DNA from 2 places in the Novosphingobium sp. BL-S-33 genome. Region 2 is predicted to be linked to the other one. Evidence: predicted binding sites of a transcription regulator. Region 2 holds the regulator's gene; the other holds the start of a gene.

Region 1 (6,384 bases), 740 kb from region 2:
CGTGGTCGAGCGGCTGATGCGTGCAGGCGTGCGTGTGTCTCAGGCCTGGGGCATGACCGAAACGTCGCCCATCGCCACGGTCGCTTACGAACCGGCCGAATGGGACGAGATGACGTTTGCCGAGCAAGTGGCGCTCAAGAGCAGCCAGGGACGGCCTCTCTACGGTGCCGAAGTCCGCGTGACCGCGCTTGACGATCCCGACCGGGAACTGCCGCATGACGGTACTTCGCCCGGCGCGTTGCAAGTGCGCGGCCCCTGGACGGTGCAGCGCTATTTTCGCGCCGAGGACGATGCGGTTACGAAGGACCAGTGGTTCGACACCGGCGATGTCGCGACGATTTCGCCCGATGGCACTTTGCATCTGACCGATCGCACCAAGGATCTGATCAAGTCGGGCGGCGAGTGGATCAGTTCGGTCGAGCTGGAAAATGCTGCTGTCGGCCATCCGGAGATCGTCGAGGCCGCCGCGATCGGCGTGGCTCATCCCAAGTGGGACGAGCGCCCGCTACTGGCCGTCGTGCGCAAGGAGGGCAGCACGCTTACCGCGTCGCAGTTGCGCGATCACCTGGCCGGAAAGGTCGCCCGCTGGTGGCTGCCGGATGCGATCGAATTCGTTGATGCGCTGCCACACACCGGCAGCGGCAAGCTCGACAAGAAGGCGCTGCGCCGGCTGTTCGCGGACTACAGGCTTCCCGCTTAAGGGCGTGGATGAATGCGGAGGGCCGCCGTACCCCGCACTTTACAAAGACAAACCCCATCATCCCGGCGAAAGCGGGGTTCCCGCTTCTGTTGTGCGAGGCGAGAGGTTGCCAAGAAGCGGGGCCCCCACATTCGCGAGGGCGACGGTGGTGTGCGTTTGAAAGGTCATCATCGATCATTACAGGGAAGCACCTTTAGCGCGCGCCTAGTCCATGTGCTCGATATCGTCGCCCAATATGGCGACCCAGGCGTGTTTGCGCTCCTCGTACACCGAGAACCTGGGCGGCGGAAAACCGGGGTCGGCAAAGGCACCCACAGGTATGGCGGTGACGTCCGGCATTCCCGCGCCGGAAAATGCGACTGTCGCGCCGCAGTGGGGGCAGAAGTGGTAAATCGTGAGCGATCCGCTGTCCGTCGTTCGCGACCATTCGCGGAATTCGCCGCTTAGCTCCACGTTTGCGTTGGGCCAGCGGGCTTGCACTGCGAAGGCGCTGCCGGTGCGCTTCTGGCAGGCAAGGCAGTGGCAGACCGACACGCGGACAGGATCGCCGGTGCAGGTTGCGCGCAGTTGCCTGCATCGGCAGGTGGCTGTGCGAATGGTCAAGCCCGCTCAATTGTCCTTGTGATTGACGCTGTTCGCCGCGTCCTGCGCGGCATCGCCGACCTTGTTGGCGGCCTGTCCGACATCGTGGGCGGCCTGTGTCACCGCATCGTCGCGCGTGGCCTCGCTCTGGTTCAGCCGGCTGAACAGATAGAGTGCGCCGACAACGGCCAGGAGCAGGGCGAATGCCAGCAGAATACCCGTCGCGCTGCTTGAAGTGCTGCGTTCGTGGATCACGGTGGTGGTATGGACCGGCGCTTCAGGTGCGCGCTCGGTCTCGACGATCCTTTCCTCCATTCGGGCCTCCTGTCCTCTCCCGTTCGTTGGAGTGAACAACTCGCAGAGAGGCCGAAGAGTTTCAGCGGTCGCGATATTCCGGTGTTCGCCGGGCGCGGAAAGCCGAGACGCCCTCGGCGAAATCCTCGCTCATCAGCATCATCACCTGCTGGCGGTCCTCCAGCGCCATGGCGTCCGACAGCGAGCGCGCGTCGAGATTGCGATTGATCGCGTCCTTGGTGAGCCTGAGGCCCATGGGGGCATTGGCGAGCATCTCGTCAGCGACGGCAAGCCCCTTGTCGAACAGATCCTCGTGAGGCACGACCGCGCCCAGCAATCCGTGGCGGAGCGCCGTTTCGGCATCCATGAAGCGGCCGGTGAGCATGTATTCCGCCGCCACCGTGGCACCGACCATGCGCGGCAGGAAATAGCTGCACCCCAGATCGCAGCCGCCGAGCCCGACCTTGATATAAGCCGCATTCATCCGGAGATCCGGCGTGCCGTAGCGGATATCGCAGGCGAGCAGCAACGAGAAGCCGGCTCCGCAGGCGGCGCCGTGGCCGAGCCCGATGATCGGTTGCGGGCATGCGCGCATAAGCTCCAGCAGGCCCGCGATTGCGCGCTGGAGGTGCCAGCAGTGCTGAAGCGCGCCGCGCGTCCTGTCGTTTTCCCAACTGGCCAGATCGAGACCGGCGCTGAAATGGCGCCCTTCTGCACGCAGGATCACGACGCGTACCTCGTGCCGCTCGGCCAGCGCAGTGAAATAGTCGCGCAGAGCGAACGTCATGGGCTCGTCAAACGTGTTGAGCGCCTCGGCGCGGTTCAGCGTCACGATTTCGACCGCACCGTGGGTGACGATGGTTATGGGCTTCTCGAACATCGGCGCACTCCCTTGTTCTCTGCCGGACCTAAGCGGAGGTGCGTGTCGGTGACACGACTGCGCCGGAACAGGGATTTGTCTAGAACAGCGCCAGTTGTCCGTCGCGGCTGGGCGGGCGGAATTGCGAGCAGTCGAGCATCACGTGCGCCTTGCCGAAGCCCAGCCGCTTCATCGCCACGGCAAAGCGGCGGCGGAAGACTTCCGCCCAGACTCCTTCGGGCCGCATGCGGGTGAAGAACTTCGGATCGTAGTCGCGCCCGCCGCGCATCGACTGGATCGTGGCCATGACTTTGGCCGCGCGGTCGGGAAAATGGGTGTCCAGCCATTCGCGGAACAGCGGGGCGACCTCGTGGGGCAGGCGGACCATGATCCACGACACGCTGCGGATGCCTTGCCCGGCCGCAGCTTCGAGTATCTCCTCGATATAGGGATCGGTGATCGCCGGGATGACCGGAGCGATCGAAACATGCGCCGGCACGCCCGCCTCTGCCAGCTTGCCGAGCGCGGCGAGCCGCTTGGCGGGCGAGGACGCGCGCGGTTCGAGCAGGCGCGACAATGCCGGATCCATGCTCGTCACCGAAATCGCGACATGCGTGAGGTTGTGCTGCGCAAGCTGGGTCAACAGGTCGAGATCGTGCAGCACGCGGTCCGACTTTGTGGTGATCGTCACCGGGTGGCGCACTTCTAGGCAGAATTCGAGCACTTGCCGGGTTATCCGGTAACGTGCCTCGATGGGCTGATAGGGGTCTGTATTGGTGCCCATGGCGATGGGGGCTGGGCGGTAGCTCGGCTTGGCGAGTGTTTCGCGCAGCAGCTTCACCGCCTGGGGCTTGGCGAAGAGCTTGGTCTCGAAATCGAGACCGGGCGAGAGGTCGTGATAGGCGTGGGTCGGCCGGGCGAAGCAGTAGATGCAGCCGTGCTCGCAGCCGTTGTAGGCATTGATCGAGCGGTCGAAGGGCACATCGGGTGACTTGTTGAAAGACAGGATGGTGCGGGGGTGAAGCTCGATCACTTGCGTGCGCAAGGGCGGAGCCTCCCCGTCGACGAGCGCGGCTTCGTCCAGCCAGTCGCCATCGGCCTCCCGCTGGGGAAGGTTGAAGCGCTTGCTGGCCTGTCCGCTGACGGCGCCTCTTCCTTTGTGGACTCGCATGCCTGCAATGTGAACATAAAGGGAACAAATGGCAAGCGAGTCGGTGCTGTTGATGGCTGTGTTGATCTTGTGGTCAGCACGCCCTAGGCAAGTGCCTCTTAAGAGGAGATCAAATGGCAGGGGCAGTGCGCAGGGTCGGCGCTGAAACGTCCGCAACGCGGGCGCGTATCGTCGAGGCGGCCGTCGATCTCATCCGCGATGAAGGCTATGCCGCCGCCAGTACGCGCCGCGTGGCCGCGCGCGCGGGGCTCAAGCCGTCGCTGGTCCATTACTATTTCCCGACCACCGACGATCTTCTGCTGGAAGTTTGCCGGCAGGGCGCAGAGGACAGCGACGGTATGATAGAGGAGGCGCTGGCCTCCGAGGATCCGGTGCGTGCACTCTGGCGCTTCTTCGTCGATACCAGTCGCACGGCGATGTCGCTGGAGTTCATGGCGCTCGCCAACCACCGCCCGGCCGTGCGCGAGAAGATGGCGCAGCACAGCGTCGCCATGCGCCAGCGACAGGTCGAGATCATCGGACAACTGTTCGGAGAACGGCTGCGCGCGGTGGACGGTTTCGATCCCGCGGGCCTGTCCGTGCTGCTTGCGGGCATCGGCCGCTGCATCGTCATGGAAGAGGCGCTGGGCGTCACGGCAGGCCACGAACAGGCGCGGGCCATTGTCGAATCCTGGCTGGCGCGGCTGGAAACGCGCGCCTGAACTCGTGTCGAAACGCGTAGGGGCGATTGATCGCAGCGGCAATCGCTGACGGGTTTGAACGGGCGTTCAGCCCGTGATACCCAGCTCTCCAAGCGCCGCAGAGCGGTGCAAGTTGATTTTTGGAGAGTGTGTACGATGTCGGTCGATACCAAGACCCAACTGAAGGCGGAAAATCTCAAGCCGAAGATCGGCAGCCGCGTTCTCAATACCAAGGAAGAACTGCTCTCGGGCGAAATCGCCACTGAAATCCGCGAGCTTCTGGAAGCGCGCGGCGTGCTGGTCTTCCCGCAGGTGAACTTCACGGACGAGGAACAGATCGCCTTCACCAAGACGCTCGGCACGTTCGCGCCTGAGCGTAAGGGCGGTGACGAGGTGATCTCGAAGATCACGCTCGACGCCAAGGAAAATCCGATGGCGGCCGAGTACCTCAAGGGCTCGCTCTACTGGCATATCGACGGCACCCGCAACGACGTGCCGATCCTGGCCTCGCTGCTGTCGTGCCGGGTGCCGAGCCCCAAGGGCACCGGCAACACCGGTTTCGCCAATACTTACGCTGCGTTCGAGCACCTGCCTGCCGACAAGCAGGCCGAGTACGAGCAGTACCGCGTGGTCCACGGCCCCTGGGCCAGCCTGTTCTACTATGAACCGGAACCCAGCCTCGCCAAGCTTCAGGGCTACGCCCAGATCGGCGAGCAGGAACTGCCGCTCGTGTGGAAGCACGCTTCGGGCCGCAAGAGCCTCGTGATCGGCTGCACCAGCGCACAAGTCGTCGGCAAGTCGGCGCTGGAAAGCGCGATGATCATCCATGGGCTGCGCGAATGGGCGACTGGCCCCGAGTTCACCTACAGCCACGAATGGGAAGTCGGCGATCTCGTCATGTGGGACAACACCGGCACCATGCACCGGGCCGAGGCCTATGACCCGACCTGCGGGCGCATGATGCACCGTACCAAGCTGGAGGGCGAAGAGCCTTTCGAATAAGGGATTTTGAGAAAGAGGGTTGGCTTGACGGCGTCGGGGGGCGCCGTCCCGCCGTCCTTTGAAGCCCGTCGGACTCCGGTCCGGCGGGCTTTTTCGGTTTTGGTGGAGCCGGCATGAAGAGGCCCGGTGCCTTGCACCTACTGTCCTTGACCCTGCTCGGACGTGTGCTGTACCCATGTTCAGCACAAGCGCCAAAGAGCGCATGGGAGAGTATTCGATGGCAACGACTTCGATTCCATCCACCCATTGGAACGTATCCAATGCCGCGCCCGATATCGGCGCCGTGATCCGGACCGACAAGGAGACCCTGCTGTCCGGCAGCCGCGCCGCCGAAATCCGTGAACTGCTGGAAGCGCGCGGCGTTCTGGTGTTTCCCGAAGCTCACCTGACCGACGAGGAGCAGATCGCCTTCACCAAGACGCTCGGCACCTTTGCGCACGAAATTCACGAGCAAGCCGGCAAGGAAGGCGACAATGTCTATCCGATCACGATGGACTCGCGCATCAATCCCAATGCCGATTACCTGAAGGGCGCGTTTTTCTGGCATATCGACGGCACCATGTCGCAAGTGCCGATCCGCGCTTCGATCCTGTCGAGCCGCAAGCTTTCGGCAGAGGGCGGTGACACCGAGTTCTGCAATACTTATGCCGCCTACGACGCGCTTCCCGATGAGGACAAGGCCGCAATCGAGGGGCTTCAGGTGGTCCACTCGCTCTGGCGCTCGCAGCTCTATCACCAGCCCGAGCCAAGCCATGAGCTGCTGATGGCCTGGAAGTCGCGCGGCGAGAATACGCTGCCGCTGGTCTGGACGCATGAGTCGGGCCGCAAGTCGCTGGTTCTCGGCAATACTGCGCAGCAGGTCGTGGGCTTGGACTGGGGCAAGAGTGAGGAACTGCTGGTGCGCCTGCGCGATTGGGCGACGCAGCCGCGCTTCGTCTATCGCCACAAGTGGTCGCTGGGCGAGACGGTGATCTGGGACAATACCGGCACCATGCACCGCGCCACCTGGTATCCGACCGACAGCGGCCGATTGATGCACCGCACCAAGCTGGAGGGCGAGGAAGCCTTCGCTTGATGGTCAAGGTGGGAGTCCGGG
Region 2 (6,384 bases):
GCCGGTTTGTGGTGGCAATGCGGGAGCCGGCGACCGGCCGTGCGATAATGGCGCGGGTGACTGTGCCCAATCGATTCGGCGCTCTGCACGCCCATTCGGGATCACAATCGCAAGTCGGGCCGGGCGCGTTGATCCGCTTCCGTGGCAGGCTGGTTCCGCCGGCTTCTCCGCTCATCCCAGGGGGGTACGATTTTGCTCAGGCAGCGTGGTTTGCGGGCCTTTCCGCAACGGGCAGCGTCCTCGCGCCGATTGAGGTCTTGAACGCCGGAACGGGGGGAGACCTTTTGGCTGCCTGGCGGGAAGATCTGAGCGGTCATATCCAATCGAGGCTACCGAGCGGCAGTGCAGGTATCGCCGTGGCATTGGTTACCGGAGACATGGGGAGCATTTCCCAGCAGGATGGGCAGGCCATGCGCGATGCCGGGCTGGCGCATCTGCTTTCGATCAGCGGTCTGCACGTCAGTGCGGTTATCGGCGCCGTCTATTTTCTGGTGCTTCGCCTGCTGGCGCTTTCGCCCGGATTGGCGTTGCGCTGGCGGCTTCCCATTCTGGCGGCAGGCGTGGGCGCACTCGCTGGCATCGCCTACACGTTGTTGACGGGATCGCAGGTGCCGAAGGTACGCTCCTGCGTGGGATCGCTCTTGGTGCTCACTGCACTGGCCATGGGGCGGGAGGCTTTGTCCGTCCGCCTACTGGCAGCCGGCGCCTTTGTTGTCATGCTGTTATGGCCCGAATCTCTTGCCGGGCCGAGCTTCCAGATGAGCTTTGCAGCGGTTCTGGCGCTGATCGTGGTGGCAAATGCCGGTCCGGTGAAGCGCTGGATGGCGCCGCGTGAGGAAAGCATTGTGATGCGCCTTCTGCGCGACATTGTCCTTACGCTGGTGACCGGGATCGCGATCGAAGCCGTACTCATGCCGATCGGCCTCTATCATTTCCATCGGGCGGGCGTGTACGGAGCCATGGCCAACATCGTGGCAATTCCGCTGACGACCTTCATCATCATGCCGCTGGTCGCTGGGGCCCTGTTGCTCGACATCGCCGGACTGGGCGCCCCAGTCTGGTGGCTGGCGAATTGGGCCATTGCACTGCTGCTGGACCTTGCTCACGGAACGGGAGGACTTCCCGGCGCCGTGAGGTTGTTCCCGACGATGGGAACGGGCCATTTCCTGCATTTCGTTGCGGGCGGACTTTGGTTTGCCTTGTGGCGTGGGAGAGTGCGATTTCTGGGGCTCGTTCCCGCAATCGCAGGTGCTCTTGGTCTGGCATTGCTGACGCCGCCGAACATCCTTGTTGCAGGCGACGGCCATTACGTGGGCGTGGTTGTCGACGGCGGAAGAAATCTGGCCCTCTTGCGCGAGAGCAAGAGCGATTATGCCATGGACAACTTCCTGGAAGTGGTCGGTCAGAGGAATGCTCCGCTTTCCCTGCCTCGGCGGCCGGAAGCACACTGCAATGCGGATTTCTGCGCGGTATCACTTGATCGTGGCGGCCGGACGTGGCGCGTACTGATAGCGCGCAGCGATGCCTATGTTCCTGTCCCGGCACTTTTGCGCGCGTGCAGTCAGGTCGATATCGTCATTGCAGATCGCCGCTTGCCAGGAAGTTGTCATCCCCATTGGCTCAGGATCGACCGACCTATGCTCAAGCAGACGGGCGGTCTCACCATCGACCTGTCTGGGCAGACAGTGCAGACCGTTGCCCAAGAGCAAGGCGGTCATGGCTGGTGGCGGCCTTAGAGCGTTTTTGAACAAGGCGGAATCACCTGACGACTCGGAAAACGCGACAAACCAAAAACTTGGAGCGTTTGATCCGATACAGTCGGATCAAACGCTCCAGATCGTCGTAGATGCAGGATTTCGCTGCTCGCTTCAGTGATAGCGGCGCAGAATCCCAGCGAGTTTACCCTGCACCTGAACTTCATCCGCACCGTAAAGTTGGGCTGTATATGCCGCATTGGCCGGGTCGAGCCGCACCTTGGGGCCTTCGCGCCGCAGGTACTTTAGGGTTGCCTCTTCACCACGGATGAGGGCGACGACAATCTCGCCGTCACGCGCGGTATCGGTACGCTTCACGAGGGCCAGATCACCATCGAGAATTCCCGCCTCGATCATCGAGTCGCCCGAAACTTCAAGGGCGTAGTGGTCACCGGAACCAAGCAGGGCCGCCGGAACCGGCAGCATCGACTGACCCTCTATGGCCTCGATCGGCGCCCCGGCAGCGATACGGCCGTGCAGCGGAATCTCGATCACGTCGTTGGCCGGTTCGGGTGCCCGAGGAGCCGGACGCAGTGACGGCGCCGTCTCGCGCGGCGGCGCAGCTGCGGTAGTTGGCTTGCTATTGACGTCTTCGGGCTGGCGAAGAACTTCCAATGCCCGTGCGCGGTTGGGCAGGCGGCGGATAAAGCCGCGCTCTTCCAATGCCGAAATCAGGCGGTGCACGCCCGACTTCGACTTGAGGTCAAGTGCGTCCTTCATCTCTTCGAAGCTAGGCGAGACGCCGCTGTCTTCGAGCCGCACCTGAATGAACCGGAGCAATTCGTGCTGCTTGCGCGTCAACATCTGGCCTGCCTCACCTGCTGGGCCGCCGTCAGCGGCCTTGTTGCCATCGCGAAGAACACTTGCAGGTTCGTTCGCGAACAATGAGGGAACAATTAAGCAACGAATCCGGTAACGTCAAGCAATACCGCCATTCTGGAGCAAGTAGACTCGCACCGGATCGCCTGCCCCGGCAACTGGCGCACGCGCGGGGCGATCGATCAGGACATTGCTGGTGGCCAGCGAAGCCAGCGCGCCACTGTCCTGAACGACTTGCGGGGTGACGTTTTCTCCGTCCCACACGCCCCGCAGGAATTCGCGGCGATCGCCGGTCGCGGGTACGGGGCTTGTTAGCAGGGCGAGCATGGACATCGACGTCGGCCGGCCCGCGCCCAATAGCGCGCGCAGGACCGGCAGCAGGAAGTGATACGCGGTAATATGGCTGGAAACGGGGTTTCCGGGCAGTCCGATAACGAGTTGGCTGCGCCGGCCTTTGGCTTTCCGGGCGACCAGGATCGGCTTTCCCGGTTTGATCGCTACGCGCCAGAAATCGAGTTTGGCGCCCCAGGCTTCGAGCGCCGGGCGCACCAGGTCGTGCTCGCCGACGGAGGCGCCCCCGCTGGTGACGATCACGTCCGAATCCGCCGCCGTCTGGAATGCTTTGACCAGTGCTTCCAGTTGATCCTCGACCGGTCCGATCCTGTCGACTTTCACAGGCAGATTGCGCGCCATGGCGGCGAGCATGGCGCCATTGCTGGCGGGGATCTGATGCGGTTCGCAGCATTCCGGGTCGGAAGCCAGTTCGTCCCCGCTGTCGATCACTGTGAGGTGGGGAATGCGCCGGACAGGAAGGTGTTTGTGGCCGGCTGCCATTGCGAGCGCCGCCTGCGAGGATCCGATCCGAACGCCAAGTGGAAGGATTTCCTTGCCTTCGGGGAAGTCCATGCCGCGACGGCGTATGTGCTTGTGCGCAGGGATGGGTGCCTCGCCGGTTAGCGAGATGCGATGCTGTTCGCGGGACAGATCTTCCTGGAGGATGACCGCCTCGGCGCCCGCGGGCATCAGTGCGCCGGTGGAAATGCGCACGGCCTGACCCGGTGCCACGGTTGCGTCGTAGGGATGACCCGCCGCGCTCTCACCCACCACATGCCACGGGCCGGTGAGGTCTTCGGCGGTGACTGCGTAGCCATCCATCGCCGAGACATCTGCCGCCGGTTGGGTGCGGCGAGCCAGCATGGGTTCGGCAAGGTAGCGGCCCAGCGCACCCTCTATGTCAACGCGCTCGATCGGCAGGGGGTCGACAAGCGACAGCAGCTTGGCCTGTGCGTCTTCGAGCGAGAGCATTGGATGTCCGGCCATCAGGCAGTGCCTTCCAGAGTCCAGTGTCCCGACTTTCCGCCGCGTTTCTCGATGAGCCGGATTTCGCTGATAACCATGCCTTTATCGAGCGCCTTGGCCATGTCGTAAATTGTCAGAAGTGCGATGGAAGCTGCTGTAATAGCTTCCATTTCGACACCAGTTTTGCCGGTGAGGATGGCCGTGGCGGTTGCGCGGATGGCGCTGTCTTCGAAATGGAAATCCACGTTTACCGCATCAAGCATTAGCGGGTGGCACATGGGGATCAGATCGGCGGTCTTCTTGGCGGCCATGATCCCGGCGATGCGGGCTGTGCCAAGAACATCGCCCTTGGGCGCGTTTCCGAGGCGGATCGCTTCGAGGGCGTCCGGCGTCATGGAAATCCGGCCAGATGCCACGGCGAGGCGTTGGGTTTCGTCCTTGGCGCCGACATCGACCATGCGGGCGGTTCCATTCGAATCGATGTGGGTCAGGCTCTTGGTCATGTTCAGCCTTCGGCTTCCGCAAGGTGACTCAGTTTACATGGTCCTGAGAAAGATGCCGCAGCCGCGCCGGATCGCTGGATTCGCGCGGTTTTTCTGGAAGTTCTGCAAAGGTCCATGAAGGACCGATGGCAGATTTTGTGCGAGTAGGACAGGGATTGCGGCGCGATTATCGCAAGATCGATCAGGCAGGTATTTGGGTTTCGTGGCAGGACAGCCTGCATGACACGAAGCTCGAAACAGGATGAACATTCGCGCCGCCGCTATTTTGACCGGATGGCGCGCGTGGTCGAGCGGATCGATGCAGAGCAGGACGCGTCGCCGGACCTAGAAACGATCTCAGGATGGGCCGGATTCTCGCCGTACCATTTCCATCGTCAGTTCCGGGCGCTGAGCGGAATGCCGGTCCAGCGTTTCGTTCAGCTTTCGCGGTTGCATCGGGCGGGTACGAAGCTGGCCTATCAGCCCCGCACGCGGGTTACCGATGCCGCGCTGGATGCCGGTTACGAAGCGCCGGAAGCCTTTGCCCGCGCCTTTCGCGCGTGGATCGGTCAGACGCCTTCGGCTTTTCGCGCTGGGCCGGACTGGTTGGCATGGCAGGCCCTGAGCGACACACTCCAAGTGGCAAGGAACAGGACAATGGTTGAAACCACGGCAATCGACGATGTCGAGATTCGCGAATTTGCGCCGATGCGCGTGGCGGTCATGGAGCATCGCGGCGACATGGCAAAAATCGGCGACACGATCCGGAGATTCATCGACTGGCGGCAATCGGCGGGCTTCGTGCCGCCAGGCAGCCGCACGTTCAATCTCTTCCCGACCGTTCCGCGCACCACACCGATCGAGGATCATCTGGTCATGCTCTGCGCGTCGGTACCGGCATGGTTCGCCGGTGACAGCCCGGCCGGCGTGCGTGTAGATGAGATTCCCGGCGGTCGCTATGCGGTGCTGCCGATCACGGGCCCGGCAATGGACCTGGAGGAATCCGCGCTGTGGCTCTACCGCGAATGGTTGCCCGCCAGTGGCGAGAGCCTGCGCGATTATCCTCTTTTCTGCGAGCGCGTGCGCCTTTACCCGCAGTTTTCCGCGACCGAGGCGCTCACGGAAATGTTTCTGCCGCTGTCCTGACCGGCGCGCTGATCAGGCCCCGGTGAGCAGAGCCCGGGTTGCCGTTTCCACGTTCGCTTCGCGCATCAGGCTTTCACCAACAAGGAAGGTCCGCGCACCGCAACCTGAGAGTCTTTCGAGGTCGGCGTGAGTGTTGATGCCGCTTTCGCTGACCAGAAGCGTGCCCTCGGGCGCCAGTGGCGCAAGGCGTTCGGTGGTGGCGATGTCGGTGACGAAGCGCTTGAGATCGCGGTTGTTCACGCCGATCAGCCGCGACTTCAGGCGAGCGGCGCGCTCCATTTCAGCTTCGTTGTGAACTTCGACGAGGCAGTCCATGCCGCGTTCGTGGGCGGCGGCTTCGAGTTCGGCCATCAGCACGTCGTCAAGAGCGGCGACGATGATGAGAATGGCGTCGGCGCCGATCGAGCGGGCTTCGGCCACCTGCCAGGGATCGACCATGAAGTCCTTGCGGATCACCGGCAGCGTGCAGGCGGCGCGGGCGTCCATAAGGAAGTCCTCATGGCCCTGGAAGTAAGGCGCGTCGGTCAGGACCGAGAGGCAGGCGGCGCCGCCGCGCTCATAGGCGACGGCATGTTCTGCGGGACGAAAATCAGGACGAATCAGCCCTTTGGAAGGCGAAGCTTTCTTGATTTCTGCAATCAGGGCAAAGCCGTTTTGGGCCTTGGCACGCAGCGCCGCTTCAAAGCCGCGCGGGGCGCTCTGGTGCGCGGCGTGGGCATCAAGGTCGGCCATGGTGGCCACGGTCTTGCGCTCGGCAACTTCCTCGCGCTTGGTGTCGCAGATCTCGGTAAGCTTGTCGGACATCGTAAACCTTTCGCGCGGCTCAGCCCTTGAGCGCGGAAATCCAGCAGTTGAGCAGGGCATTGGCGAGGCCCTTGTCGATG

Evidence for each region. The regulator LexA, encoded in region 2, represses DNA repair genes until DNA is damaged. The targets are predictions, from matches to a motif close to GTTCCNCNCTTGTTCT.
Region 1: the regulator LexA is predicted to act here: its motif matches at 3,617-3,632, upstream of AC1VVM_RS09285 (PA0069 family radical SAM protein).

Annotation. Positions count from the first base shown of each region.
Region 1 is NZ_CM166474.1:1,990,098-1,996,481, forward strand. It holds gene AC1VVM_RS09265 (long-chain fatty acid--CoA ligase) at 1-700, shown strand, start outside; gene AC1VVM_RS09270 (GFA family protein) at 905-1,303, opposite strand; gene AC1VVM_RS09275 (hypothetical protein) at 1,310-1,597, opposite strand; gene AC1VVM_RS09280 (enoyl-CoA hydratase/isomerase family protein) at 1,659-2,456, opposite strand; gene AC1VVM_RS09285 (PA0069 family radical SAM protein) at 2,536-3,606, opposite strand; gene AC1VVM_RS09290 (TetR/AcrR family transcriptional regulator) at 3,720-4,307, shown strand; gene AC1VVM_RS09295 (TauD/TfdA dioxygenase family protein) at 4,443-5,288, shown strand; gene AC1VVM_RS09300 (TauD/TfdA dioxygenase family protein) at 5,506-6,363, shown strand.
Region 2 is NZ_CM166474.1:2,725,425-2,731,808, reverse strand. It holds gene AC1VVM_RS12750 (ComEC/Rec2 family competence protein) at 1-1,736, shown strand, start outside; gene lexA (transcriptional repressor LexA) at 1,869-2,558, opposite strand; gene AC1VVM_RS12740 (molybdopterin molybdotransferase MoeA) at 2,673-3,893, opposite strand; gene moaC (cyclic pyranopterin monophosphate synthase MoaC) at 3,893-4,375, opposite strand; gene AC1VVM_RS12730 (AraC family transcriptional regulator) at 4,595-5,500, shown strand; gene trpC (indole-3-glycerol phosphate synthase TrpC) at 5,513-6,304, opposite strand; gene trpD (anthranilate phosphoribosyltransferase) at 6,324-6,384, opposite strand, start outside.